Regions from separate parts of the Halomonas sp. CKK8 genome, predicted to be linked through region 3. Evidence: predicted binding sites of a transcription regulator. Region 3 holds the regulator's gene; each other region holds the start of a gene.
The links. Region 3 encodes sigma-54, which starts transcription at its own class of promoters, with help from an activator protein. Its sites were predicted from a motif close to TGGCACNNNNNTTGCTNT; they were not measured.

Region 1 (3,061 bases), 1.5 Mb from region 3:
CGCGCGGCTGATCACGTGCTCCAGCTCGCGCACGTTGCCCGGCCAGGCATAGGCCAGCAGCATCTCCTCGGCATCCGGCGAGAGGCGCAGGCTGCGCACCCCGAGCCGGGTGCGGTTGATCTCCAGGAAGTGGCCAGCCAGCACCAGCACGTCGCTGCCCCGCTCGCGCAGCGGCGGTATCGCCACCGGATAGACCGACAGGCGGTGGTAGAGGTCGGCGCGGAAGCTACCCTCGCGTACCGCCTCGGCCAGTTGCCGGTTGGTGGCGGCGATGATGCGCACGTCGACACGCCGCGGGACATCCTCGCCCAGGCGCTGTACCTCGCCCTCCTGCAGGGCGCGCAGCAGCTTGGCCTGGACCGGCAGCGACAGCTCGCCCACCTCGTCGAGCAGCAGGGTGCCGCCGTCGGCGGTCTCGAAGCGCCCGGCGCGCTCGGCGGTGGCACCGGAGAAGGCCCCCTTCACATGGCCGAACAGCTCGCTCTCGGCCAGCGACTCGGGCAGGGCGGCGCAGTTGACCTGCACCAGCGGCGCGGCGTGGCGCGCGGAGCGACGGTGGAGGCGGCGGGCAAAGAGCTCCTTGCCCACCCCGGTCTCGCCGCTGAGCAGCACCGGCAGGTCCACCCCCGCCACCACGTCGAGCTCGCGCAGCAGCCGCTGGAGTTCCGCGCTGTGGCCGAGGATATCGCGCGCCTCGGGGGCCGCCAGTGGCAGGCCGCTCTCCTCCCGGGCCATGCGCAGGGCGCGCAGGTCACGCTCCAGGCGGCTGACCCGCACCGCCGCCTCGACCAGCAGCGCATAACGTTCCAGGGCCGCCCGGTCGGCGGTATCGAAGGTCCCCGCCTCCAGCGCATCCAGGGTCAGTGCCCCCCACGGCTCGCCCTCCACGTGCAGGCTGATGCCCATGCAGTCGTGGACGTGCAGCGGCTGACCGGGCTGCTGCTCCACCAGGCCATCATAGGGGTCGGGCAGGCTGGCATCGGGCGGAAAGAGGGTGGTGCGCCGGCTGGCGAGGATGGTGGCGAGGCGGGGATGCTGGGCCACCTCGAAGCGCCGTCCCAGCGCCTCGCGCACCAGGCCGTCCACGGCCAGCGGCACCAGGCTGCCCTCCTCCAGTCGCAGCAGGCAGACGGCGCCGCAGCGGAAGCCCTCGCGCAGGGTGCGCACCAGGCGCTGCAGGCGCACCGCGCTGGGCAGGTCGGCGACCAGGTCCGCCAGCAGGGTCTCGTCGAGCATGGTGATATTCACCTTGAAGGGTTCACTCTACCCTAATCGACTCGGGTATTTTTCACCATCCTGGCCTCGTCGCCCAATAAAACAGGCAGTTGAAAACTGGCACGCCGCTTGCTCCATGTAAGCTGTCACCTACCTGACCCAGGAGCTCCTGCCATGAGCCTGATTGAACAGAGTGTCGGCCGCACCGCCCTGACCCTGCCCGGCGCCACCCGGGTGTTCCGCGACCACAATATCGACTTCTGCTGCGGCGGCCGCATCAGCCTGCGCGAGGCCGCCGAGCGCATCGGCCTGTCAGCCCAGGCGCTGGTGGACGCGCTCGAGGCGCTGCCGGCCGGTGAAAGCGACGAGCGTGACTGGCAGTCGGCCAGCAACGACGAGCTGATCGACCATATCCTGACCCGCTACCACGACGTCCACCGCCAGCAGCTGCCCGAACTGGTGCGCATGGCCCGTCGCGTCGAGCAGGTCCACGGCGAGCGTGACACCTGCCCCAACGGCCTGGCCGACCTGCTCACCACGATCTACCAGGAGATGGAGAGCCACATGCAGAAGGAGGAGCAGATCCTCTTCCCGATGCTTCGCCGGGGCATGGGCGCCCAGGCCCAGGGGCCCATCGCGGTGATGCGCCACGAGCACGACGACCACGGCGAACACCTCGAGCAGCTGGCGGCGCTGACCGACGACATCACCCCGCCCAAGGGCGCCTGCACCACCTGGCGCGCGCTCTACACCGGCCTGCGTGAGTTCCGTGACGACCTGATGCAGCACATCCACCTGGAGAACAACCTGCTCTTCGAACGCGCCGGCTGAACCCGGGCGGCGCCCAGCCGCGACGCACCGCCACCCGGCGGTGCGTCAAGGAGGCCACCATGAAAGCCATCATTCTCGAACGCCTGCGCGCCGACCACCATCGCTATGCGGCGCTGCTCTGCATCCTCGACCGCCAGCTGCATATCGCCGCCTGCGACGAACTCCCCGACTACCGACTGCTGGCCAGGCTCTGCCACTACCTGACCCACCAGCCCGAGGAGTGGCACCACCCCGGTGGAGGACGCCCTCTTCGCCCGCCTGGCCGGCTTCCAGAGGCTCTACCGGCAGATCGCCGATCACCACACCGGCCTGCGTCTTGGCCACGGCGAGCAGGCCGACTTCTGCCCGCTCTGCGATGCCAGGCCGGCGGCCGCTTCCTGACCCGACAACCTGCTGGTTCCACGGTATCGGCTCCCATGGGGATCCGCCGATGGGAGCTCACTGCATTCGCCTAGTCGCAAAGGGTGCCGCGGTCGTAGTGGAAGGTCATGAAGACGATGCCCGGTGTCATCACCAGCCGCCAGGACAGCTCGACCTCGTCATCGAACTGCTCGTCGAAGGTGCGAACCGTGTCGATCAGGCTCTCGAGCCAGAGGTCATAGAGCGACGGGGCGATATCGAGGTGGGCGCGGTCGTGGCTGATCGCCACCTGCTGCAGGTAGTAGTCGGCATGGCTCGACGCGTAGAACGCCAGCAGGTGATAGAAGGCCTTCTTGAGCATGGCCCGCTGGCGCGCCATGTCGGTATGGCGAAACTTCACCGCGACCTCCGGGGAGGCCGCAATAAAGCGCTCGTAGAAGGCCTCGAAGAACGCCTGTCCCTCGACCTCCCGGCTCAGCACCCGCACGTAACTGGCATCGAACAGGCCTTCGATGTCCATGACCACCCCACCCGATGAACAGGCCTGACTCAAGACTAGGTCAGACGCTGGCGCCAGGCCTCGCCGGATATCGCCTCCATGGCCCCGGCATGACCTGCATCACGCCCAACACGAATGCCGCCTCGCCATGACGCC
Region 2 (3,061 bases), 910 kb from region 3:
GCTCCCAATCCATGTCGTTTGCATTCGGTATCCAGGCAGTCGCCTTCAACCAGGAAGAGCGGCGCTCCGCGCCTGGAAGCGGGAAGCTGGAAGCAACCCAATTGCCTTGATAGCGGAGACTTCCAGCTTCTGGCTTCAAGCTTCCAGCTCTCGTTCAGGTCAGCCATATCCGCGGCGTATGCGCCGGCAGGCCAATCAACCGTGGCCGCAGGATCTCCCAGGCACGACGACACAGGTCCCAGGCCTCGTTGCGCTCCAGGCCCAGATAGCGCAGCAGCAGCACCCCGTGGCGCACCGTGACCGCCCAGCGGGTCGAGGCACCAAGCGCCTCGCGTAATGCCTCGATGGCCTCCCCCTCGTCATCGAGCCCTGCCGCCCAGAGCGTGGCCTGCACGATGGCCCCGCCCTGCCCCCAGCGACCCAGGAAACGCGGATGGCCAGGATCCAAGGGCTGGCGCTCCAGCCAGAGTGGCCGGCCATCACGGGTCAACCGGAAGCGCTGCTCGATGCGACCGCTGCGATAGGGAAGCCGGCTGGCCGGTCGTCCCAGGGCCATCACCTCCCAGCCCAGGCAGCGGGCATCGCCTTCGAGCGCGATCTCGGTGGCCTGCTCACCGCGGGAGCCATCGAAGGCCAGGGTCTCCTGTGGCAGCCACTCCAGAATCCCGCTGTCGGCGACGGCAAGGCGGGTGTGCTGCTGCCAGGCCACGCCGTGACTGTCGGCCCTGTAGAGCCTGTTGGCGGCGGGAGTCGTCAGCAGCGCATGGGCCTTGGCGCCGACCCCGGCAGTGATCGACAGGGCATCGCCACTGACCAGCCCGCCGGGGGGATGCAGCAGGTAGACATGGCAGGCACCGGGGCGGCCTTCGGGATGGAAAGGCCGCTGGACACGGAGCGGACCCAGATGACGGGACCGCGTCATGCGCGTCACCCCCTCACGGGTCTCGAAGCCGAGCTCGAGAGAGGCCGCCCAGTGGCGTTCCGCATCGAAACGATGGCCGGACTCGTTCGGCGGGGGGACGTCCAGGGAAGTCTCGAAGGCGGTCATGGGCAGCTCATAGCCAGGGTTCTCTGCCCAACTAACAGCAAGGGATGTACCAGAATGGGGAAGCGTGAGGTTTTCCTATTAAAATCAGCGTATTGAGAAAGATGACAAGCGCTTGAAGAAGGACCACCCTGTCTCATTGGGGTGCAACCGCCACCTCTCGACGCTCCCTCCAGGTGCAGTCGCTCGGGCGATCGCTCCAAAAATGCGCAGGTGCCCTTGCTCCTTGCTCCTTGCTCCTTGCTCCTTGCTCCTTGCTCCTCGGCGCTCGGCGCTCGGCGCTCGGCGCTCGGCGCTCGGCGCTCGGCGCTCGGCGCTTGGCAGCCTATACCGTCAGGTGCTCCTTGATCAGCGCATCGGAGAGCTCATCGATCTTGCCCCTGGCCATCGGGCGTCCGCGATCCATGATCACGAAGCGGTCGGCATACTTGCGGGCGAAGGGCAGCTTCTGCTCCACCAGCAGCACGCTGAGACCATCCTCCTGAATCAGCCGGCGAATGACGGCGCCGATCTGGGCCACGATATTGGGCTGGATCCCCTCTCCCGGCTCGTCGAGGATCAGCAACCGCGGTTCCAGCACCAGCGCCCGGCCAATGGCCAGCTGCTGCTGCTGCCCTCCCGAGAGGTCACCGCCACGACGATGCTTCATCTCCTCGAGGACGGGAAAGAGCTCATAGACACGCGAGGGAATTCGCTTGAGCCCATCGGCCCGCGCCGCCAGGCCGGTGCGCAGGTTCTCCTCCACGGTGAGCAGGGGAAATATCTGCCGGCCCTGGGGCACATAGCCGATGCCCAGCCGCGAGCGTGCCTCCACCGGCCGTTTCGTCAGCTCGATGCCATCGTCATAGCGGATGCTGCCCGAGGCGAGTGCCACCTCGCCCATGATGGCCTTCATCAGGGTGGTCTTGCCCACCCCGTTGCGGCCCATCACGCAGGTGCACTCGGCGGCGGGCACCTCGAGATCCAGATCCCACAGGGTGTGGCTCTCGCCGTAGAACTGGTTGAGCCTGTCGATGGTCAGCATCAGGCGGCCTCCTCGTCGGGGTCGGCGCCCAGGTAGACCTCGACGACCTTCGGATCACTAGAGACCTGGTCCATGCTGCCCTCGGCCAGCACGCTGCCCTGATGCAGCACCGTCACCGTGCGGGCGATGGAGCGCACGAAGCCCATGTCGTGCTCGACCACCACCACGGACTGCTTGCCCTTGCCGGCCAGGCCGGTCAGCAGCTCCGCGGTGCGCTCCATCTCCTGCTCAGTCATGCCGGCCACCGGCTCGTCCACCAGCAGCAGCCGCGGACGCTGCATCAGCAGCATGCCGATCTCCAGCCATTGCTTCTGTCCGTGGGAGAGGATACCCGCCGGACGGTGGCGCAGCTCGGTGAGGCCGATGGTGGCGAGCACCTCCTCGATGCGATCGCGGACCTCGCCGGTCATGCGGGCAGTCAGCGTGGGCAGGATGCGCTTGTCGGCCGCCATGGCCAGCTCCAGGTTCTCGAACACCGTCAGCGCCTCGAAGACGGTGGGCTTCTGAAACTTGCGTCCGATACCGAGGCTGGCGATCTCGGGCTCGTTCATGGCCAGCAGGTTGTGACGGCTGCCGAACCAGACCGAGCCACGGTCGGGACGCGTCTTGCCGGTGATGAGGTCCATCATGGTGGTCTTGCCCGCGCCGTTGGGGCCGATGATGCATCGAAGCTCACCGTCGTCGATGGTCAGGTTCAGGTCATTGATGGCCTTGAAACCGTCGAAGCTGACGGTGACATCCTCCAGATAGAGGATCGGGCCGTGGCGAACATCCACCGGCGAGGTGGCGGGAACCAGGAAGTCGAAGACGCGATCACGATCGGCCAGGGAATGCAGGAAATTCATGCGGAGGCCTCCCGGTGAGGAGACGAAGGGTCAGCGGGCTCGCGCTGGAGGCGGCGAGGTTTCAGGCGGTAGGCGAGCAGGCCAGCGATCCCCTTGGGCAGCAGCACCGTGACCAGCACGAACAGGCCACCGAGGGCAAACAGCCAG
Region 3 (3,061 bases):
GCCGAGGGCGTCGAGGAGCGCCAGCGCGTGCGCATGACCCTGGAACCCGAGCAGCAGGACGGCCAGTGATGAAGACCCTGAGCGCCCTCCACCTGGCCAAGAGCTACAAGCGCCGCCGGGTGGTGCAGGACATCAGCCTCTCCATCGAGCAGGGCCGGATCGTCGGGCTGCTCGGTCCCAACGGCGCTGGCAAGACCACCTCGTTCTACATGATCGTCGGGCTGGTGCGGGCCGACGCCGGGGAAGTCCGTATCGACGACCTCGACCTCTCCACGGCGGCCATGCACGAGCGGGCACGGGCCGGCATCGGCTACCTGCCCCAGGAGGCCTCGATCTTTCGCAAGCTGTCGGTCGCCGACAACATCATGGCGATCCTCGAGACCCGCCGGGACCTCGACCGCGCCGGGCGCCGGGCCCGGCTCGAGCAGCTGCTCGAGGACTTCCACGTGACGCATATCCGCGACAACCTCGGCATGAGCCTCTCCGGGGGCGAACGCCGCCGGGTCGAGATTGCCAGGGCCCTGGCCACGGAACCCGCCTTCATCCTGCTCGACGAACCCTTCGCCGGGGTCGACCCCATCTCGGTGGGCGAGATCAAGGGCATCATCCGCCAGCTCAAGGCCCGTGACATCGGGGTGCTGATCACCGACCACAATGTCCGCGAGACCCTCGACATCTGCGACACCGCCTACATCGTCGGTGACGGGCGCATCATCGCCGAGGGCAATGCCGAGGCGATCCTCGCCGACCAGCGGGTCCGCGAGGTCTACCTCGGCGAGGACTTCCGCCTCTGACCGCAATCATCTGATATGTCTGTCGTTATTCCGCGACGGCATGAAGATTGCGCATGGCACGATTGTTGCAGATTTTGCGCTTGCATGCCCCCTGGCCAGCGGCTAGGGTTGGGGTTTTCGGCAAGTCGAGGGCATTCGTCTCATGGCCATGAAGGCGTCCCTGCAACTGCGCGTCGGCACCCAGCTGACCATGACCCCGCAGCTGCAGCAGGCCATCGCCCTGCTGCAGCTCTCGACCCTGGATCTGCGCCAGGAGATCCAGCAGGCGCTGGAATCCAACCCGATGCTCGAGGTCGAGGACGACTTCGGCGAGCAGGCGGTGAGCGAGGCCCCCGACGAGGAGTGGGCCAGCGAGATACCCGACCAGCTCAGCACCGACAGCGACTGGTCCGACACCTACCAGGACCTGGGTACCGCGCCCGCCGGCGGCAGCGGCGAGGGGCCGGACTTCGAGCGCCAGGCCACGGGCCAGAGCCTCCAGGGCCACCTGGCCTGGCAGCTCGCCATGACCGACCTGGACGAGCGCCAGCTGCGCATCGCCGAGAGCCTGATCGATGGCGTCAACGGCGACGGCTACCTGACCCAACCCCTGGAGGAGATCCGTGACGGCTTGAGGGCCCAGGGGCTCGAAGGTCTCAAGACCCGCGAGGTCGAGCAGGTGCTGCTGCGCCTGCAGCAGTTCGAGCCCACGGGGGTCTTCGCCCGCGACCTGCGCGAGTGCCTGATGCTGCAGCTGGCCACCCTGCCCGATGACACCCCGCTGCTGCCCCAGGCGCGCCGCCTGGTCCGCCAGTTCCTCGAGGCGCTCGCCGGCGACGACCGCCGCCTGCTCAAGCGCCGGCTGGGGCTCGACGATGACGCCCTGGACACGGTGATCGCGCTGGTACGCTCCCTGGACCCCCGACCCGGCAGCGGCTTCACCGACAGCGATGGCGCCTATGTCATCCCCGACCTGATCGCCCGCCATACCCGCGATGGCTGGCAGGTGGAGCTGAACCCGGAGGCCATGCCGCGGCTGCGGATCCAGCCCGACTATGCCGCCCTGATCCGACGGGCCGACAAGAGCGAGGACAACCAGTTCCTCAAGGACCACCTGCAGGAGGCTCGCTGGCTGATGAAGAGCCTCTCCAGCCGCAACGACACCCTGCTGCGCGTGGGCCGGGAGATCATGGTGCGCCAGCTCGACTTCCTGGAGCACGGCGAGGAGGCGATGAAACCGCTGATCCTGGCCGACATCGCCCAGGTGGTGGAGATGCACGAATCGACCATCTCGCGGGTCACCACCCAGAAGTTCATCCACACCCCGCGCGGGATGTTCGAGCTCAAGTACTTCTTCTCCAGCCAGGTGGGGGGCGGCAGCGGCGAGGGGGATGCCCACTCCAGCACTGCCATCCGGGCGCGCATCCGCAAGCTGATCCAGGACGAGCCAGCACGCAAGCCGCTCTCCGACAGCCGGCTGGTCACCCTGCTCGAGGAGGCCGGCATCAGCGTCGCGCGGCGCACGGTCGCGAAGTACCGCGAGGCGATGGGCATCCCCTCCTCCAGCGAGCGCAAGCGGCTGCGTTGACGCCTGCCGCTGGCGCTCCCGCAGCCGCCGGACTTCCTCCTCCCTCGTGGACGCAAGCAGTTGAAATGACGCCGGTCATGCGCCCCTCGAATCCCCTCGACCGAGGGGGTATGCAGGGCAGCAAAAAGGGTTACAATCGACCCATAACCCGAAAGAGCAAGGAGCGTGTCATGCAAGTCAATATCACCGGCCATCATGTGGAACTGACCGACGCCCTGCGTGACTATGTGCAAGAGAAGCTCACCCGCGTCGAGCGCCACTACGACAACATCACCAACGTGCAGGTCACCCTCTCCGTGGAGAAGGAGCGCCAGCAGGCGGCCTGTACCCTGCATGCTGCCGGTGCCGACCTCCATGCCGAGGCCATGGAAAATGACATGTATGCCGCCATCGATGCCCTGGCCGACAAGCTCGACCGCCAGCTGGTCAAGCACAAGGAAAAGGCCCAGGCCCGCGCCCAGGGCGCCGGCGCCCGCTGATCCGTCATGACACTGGACGCCATCCTGCCCCCCGAGCGCACCCTCTTCGATGTGCCCGGGGGGAGCAAGAAACGGGTGCTAGAGTTCTTCAGCACCTTCATTGCCCAGAACACCCCCAGCCTCGACAGCCAGGAGGTCTTCAGCCGGCTGATCGGGCGCGAGCGGCTGGGCAGTACCGGTATCGGCAACGGGGTCGCCATCCCCCATGCCCGCAACCCCCA
Region 4 (3,061 bases), 1.5 Mb from region 3:
AGGGACTCAACCCGATGCGGGCCATCGGCCATATCAAGGCAATGCTGCTGGCGCGCGGCAGCTGATACCCACCTCCAACACCCACACAACGACGACGCCCCGGCATGGCCGGGGCGTCGTGCTCCAAGGCCGGGTTCAGGCCGCGTCGAGGGGGCGCGAGGGGCCGAAGTGCTCGTAGTGGCGACGCTCGCCGGGCACGCCGAGTTCGGCGAGTGCCCGGTCCACGGCCGTCATGAAGCCCTGGGGGCCCACGAAGTAGCAGCGGGCATCCTCGGGCAGCAGGCTGGCGAGCAGCTCGCGGTCGATTCGGCCGGTATGGTCGGCCTTATCGCCGCGCTCGTGCACGCTCACGGCACGGAGCCGCCGAGGGTGTTCGGCGGCCAGAGCCGCGACCTCGTCGCGGAAGGCGTGATGCTCGGCATCCAGGGCGGCGTGCAGATAGACCACTCGGCGCCCCTGGGCCAGGGCATGGCGGGCCATGGGCAGCATCGGTGTCTGGCCGACGCCACCGCTGGCCAGCAACAGGGGCTCGTCACCGTCTTCCAAGGTCAGGTCGCCGGCCGGCGGCAGCAGTTCCAGGGTGTCGCCGACGCTCATGGCGTCGTGCAGGTGACGGCTGGCGCGGCCCTGTGGCTCGCGCTTCACCGAGATCCGGTAGTGGCAGCCGTTAGGCACGTCCGACAGGCTGTAGTGCCGATAGACCGGCTCGCTGCCGAGGGTCAGCTTCACGCCGATGAACTGGCCCGGCTGGTGGTCGGCCACCGGGCCGCCGTCCTCGGGTTCCAGCACGAAGGAGCGGATCACCGCGCTCTCCTGGCGGGTCTCGGCGATACGGAAGCGGCGCGTGCCGCGCCAGCCGCCTGGGCGCTGCTCGAACTCCCGGTAGCGATGGTCTTCCAGTTCGATGAGCAGGCCGGCGAGCTCCTCGTAGAGGCCGCTCCAGGCCGCGGCGACCTCGGGGGTCACCGCCTCGCCCAGCACCTCGCCGATGGCGGCCATCAGGCACTCGCCGACGATGGGATACTGGTCGGGCTGGATGCCCAGGGAGACGTGCTTGCTGACCACGGTGGCCAGCACACCGCGTGCCTGCTGGGGGTCCTGGCGTAGCCCTACATAGGCCAGCACGGCCCCGGCCAGGGCCCGCGGCTGGCCGCCGTCCTGCTGGTGGGCCTGGTTGAAGAGCGGCTTCACCTGCGGATAGCGCTCGAACATCAGCGGGTAGAAGCGCTGGGTGATGGCATCGAGATGGTCGGCCACCACGGGGGCGGTGGCCGCGATCAACTGCTCCTGCTCTGTCGTCAGCATGGGAATCCTTCTGTCGGGGGGATGTTCTTGGTTTGGCCCCTCCCAGTCAGCAAGAGTCGTGCCACCCCGGCGACGGGCAAGATGTCGCAGCGCAGCATGACGGCCTCCATCGCCAGCGTGTCCCCGACGAGGGCACGACATGCCAGACCGGGTTGTAGTGGCAAAGTGACACGATCTCTGTTGTCATGCTGACACTTATTGTCGAAAACACAGTGCCATGACCGACTTCCTGCGCGCCTTGCGCGAACTGCTGGGATGCCTGACTGAGCGGGCGCCGGACGCCTCCCTGGCCGACGAGTGGGATGCCCTGCTCCAGGCCCTGGTGGGCCGCTATCCGCTGGATGCCGCCACCCTGATGGTGATGGAGGACGGCGCCCTGCAGCCGGTGGCCGTGCTGGGCCTGCCCGGCGAGGTTCGCGGACGGCGCTTCGAGCCGGCACAGCACCCCCGGCTCGCCGCCATCGCCGCTCATCCCGGCGTGTGCCGCTTCCCGCCGGACAGCGACCTCCCGGACCCCTTCGACGGCCTGCTGGACGAGGACCTCAGCCAGGTGCACGACTGCCTGGGGGTGGCCCTGCGTGACGAGGGGCGACTGATCGGCCTGCTGACCCTGGATGCCCTCTCCTCCGGGGCGCTGCGGGACCTGGAGGAGGCGGAGCTGCTGGCCGCCGCCGAGCTGCTGGCCGTCTGCCTGCGCCTGGCGGAGCGCCTGGCGGAGACCCGCTCGCGGCTCAGCGAGGTGCTGGGTGACGAGGCGTCCGGCAGCGGGCTGCAGCAGTGGAGCAGCCCGGCCATGCAGCGGCTGATGACGGCCGTCGACCTGGTGGCGCCCACCGGGATGAACGTGCTGCTGCACGGCGAGACCGGGGTGGGCAAGGAGCGGGTGGCCCGCGAGCTGCACCGGCGCTCCGCCCGGCGCGGCGGTCCCCTGGTGCAGGTCAACTGCGCCGCCCTGCCCGAGAGCCTGATCGAGAGCGCCCTGTTCGGCCATCGGCGTGGCGCCTTCTCCGGCGCGGTGAAGGATCACCGCGGACACTTCGAGATGGCCGATGGCGGCACCCTGATGCTCGACGAGGTGGGCGAGCTGCCGCTGGCCCTGCAGCCCAAGCTGCTGCGGGTGCTGCAGGAAGGGGAGATCCAGCCGCTGGGCTGCGAGCAGGCGCGGCGGGTGGATGTCCGGGTGATCGCCGTGACCAACCGTGACCTGGCCGCCGAGGTCGGGGCCGGGCGCTTCCGGGAGGACCTCTACCACCGGCTCGGCGTCTTCCCGCTGGAGGTGCCGCCGCTTCGCGAGCGCCCCGAGGATATCCTGCTGCTGGCCGGCCACTTCCTGGAGGACAACCGGGTGCGTCTCGGGGTGGCCAACCTGCGTTTCGCTCCCGAGGCCCAGGCGGCCCTGCTCGGCTGGCAGTGGCCCGGCAACGTGCGCGAACTGGAGCATGTGCTGGCCCGTGCTGCCCTGCGGGCCCTCGGCGAGCAGAAGGCGCTCACCGTGCCGGGCCAGCGGGCGGCGGTACTGCGCATCGAGCCGCGCCACCTCCAGCTGCCGCGCGGTGACGCCCCCGCGACGGTCGACACCCCAGCGGAACCCGGCATCGTCGGCGGTGAGGCCGAGGCCGGCTGCGGCCTGCGGGCGGCCACCGAGGCCTTCCAGCGGCGGTTGGTTCGTGATGCCCTGTCCGCGCAGGGCGGCAACTGGGCGGCCGCCGCCCGGGACCTGGCGCTGGATCCCGGCAACCTGCACCGCCTGGCCCGC

Region 1: ytfE (iron-sulfur cluster repair protein YtfE) is a predicted target of sigma-54. The motif match lies at 1,334-1,351, and genes of this name have one in related genera.
Region 2: P8934_RS10790 (urease accessory protein UreD) is a predicted target of sigma-54. The motif match lies at 1,083-1,100, and genes of this name have one in related genera.
Region 4: hmpA (NO-inducible flavohemoprotein) is a predicted target of sigma-54. The motif match lies at 1,352-1,369, and genes of this name have one in related genera.

Annotation. Positions count from the first base shown of each region.
Region 1 covers NZ_CP121193.1:3,782,995-3,786,055, forward strand. The annotation lists gene norR (nitric oxide reductase transcriptional regulator NorR) at 1-1,236, opposite strand, end outside; gene ytfE (iron-sulfur cluster repair protein YtfE) at 1,390-2,046, shown strand; gene P8934_RS17900 (hypothetical protein) at 2,281-2,427, shown strand; gene P8934_RS17905 (globin) at 2,498-2,926, opposite strand.
Region 2 covers NZ_CP121193.1:2,244,455-2,247,515, forward strand. The annotation lists gene P8934_RS10790 (urease accessory protein UreD) at 155-1,048, opposite strand; gene urtE (urea ABC transporter ATP-binding subunit UrtE) at 1,371-2,069, opposite strand; gene urtD (urea ABC transporter ATP-binding protein UrtD) at 2,069-2,914, opposite strand; gene urtC (urea ABC transporter permease subunit UrtC) at 2,911-3,061, opposite strand, start outside.
Region 3 covers NZ_CP121193.1:1,330,520-1,333,580, reverse strand. The annotation lists gene lptA (lipopolysaccharide transport periplasmic protein LptA) at 1-69, shown strand, start outside; gene lptB (LPS export ABC transporter ATP-binding protein) at 69-794, shown strand; gene P8934_RS06270 (RNA polymerase factor sigma-54) at 937-2,361, shown strand; gene raiA (ribosome-associated translation inhibitor RaiA) at 2,532-2,840, shown strand; gene ptsN (PTS IIA-like nitrogen regulatory protein PtsN) at 2,847-3,061, shown strand, end outside.
Region 4 covers NZ_CP121193.1:3,773,249-3,776,309, reverse strand. The annotation lists gene P8934_RS17865 (succinate dehydrogenase iron-sulfur subunit) at 1-65, shown strand, start outside; gene hmpA (NO-inducible flavohemoprotein) at 136-1,305, opposite strand; gene norR (nitric oxide reductase transcriptional regulator NorR) at 1,523-3,061, shown strand, end outside.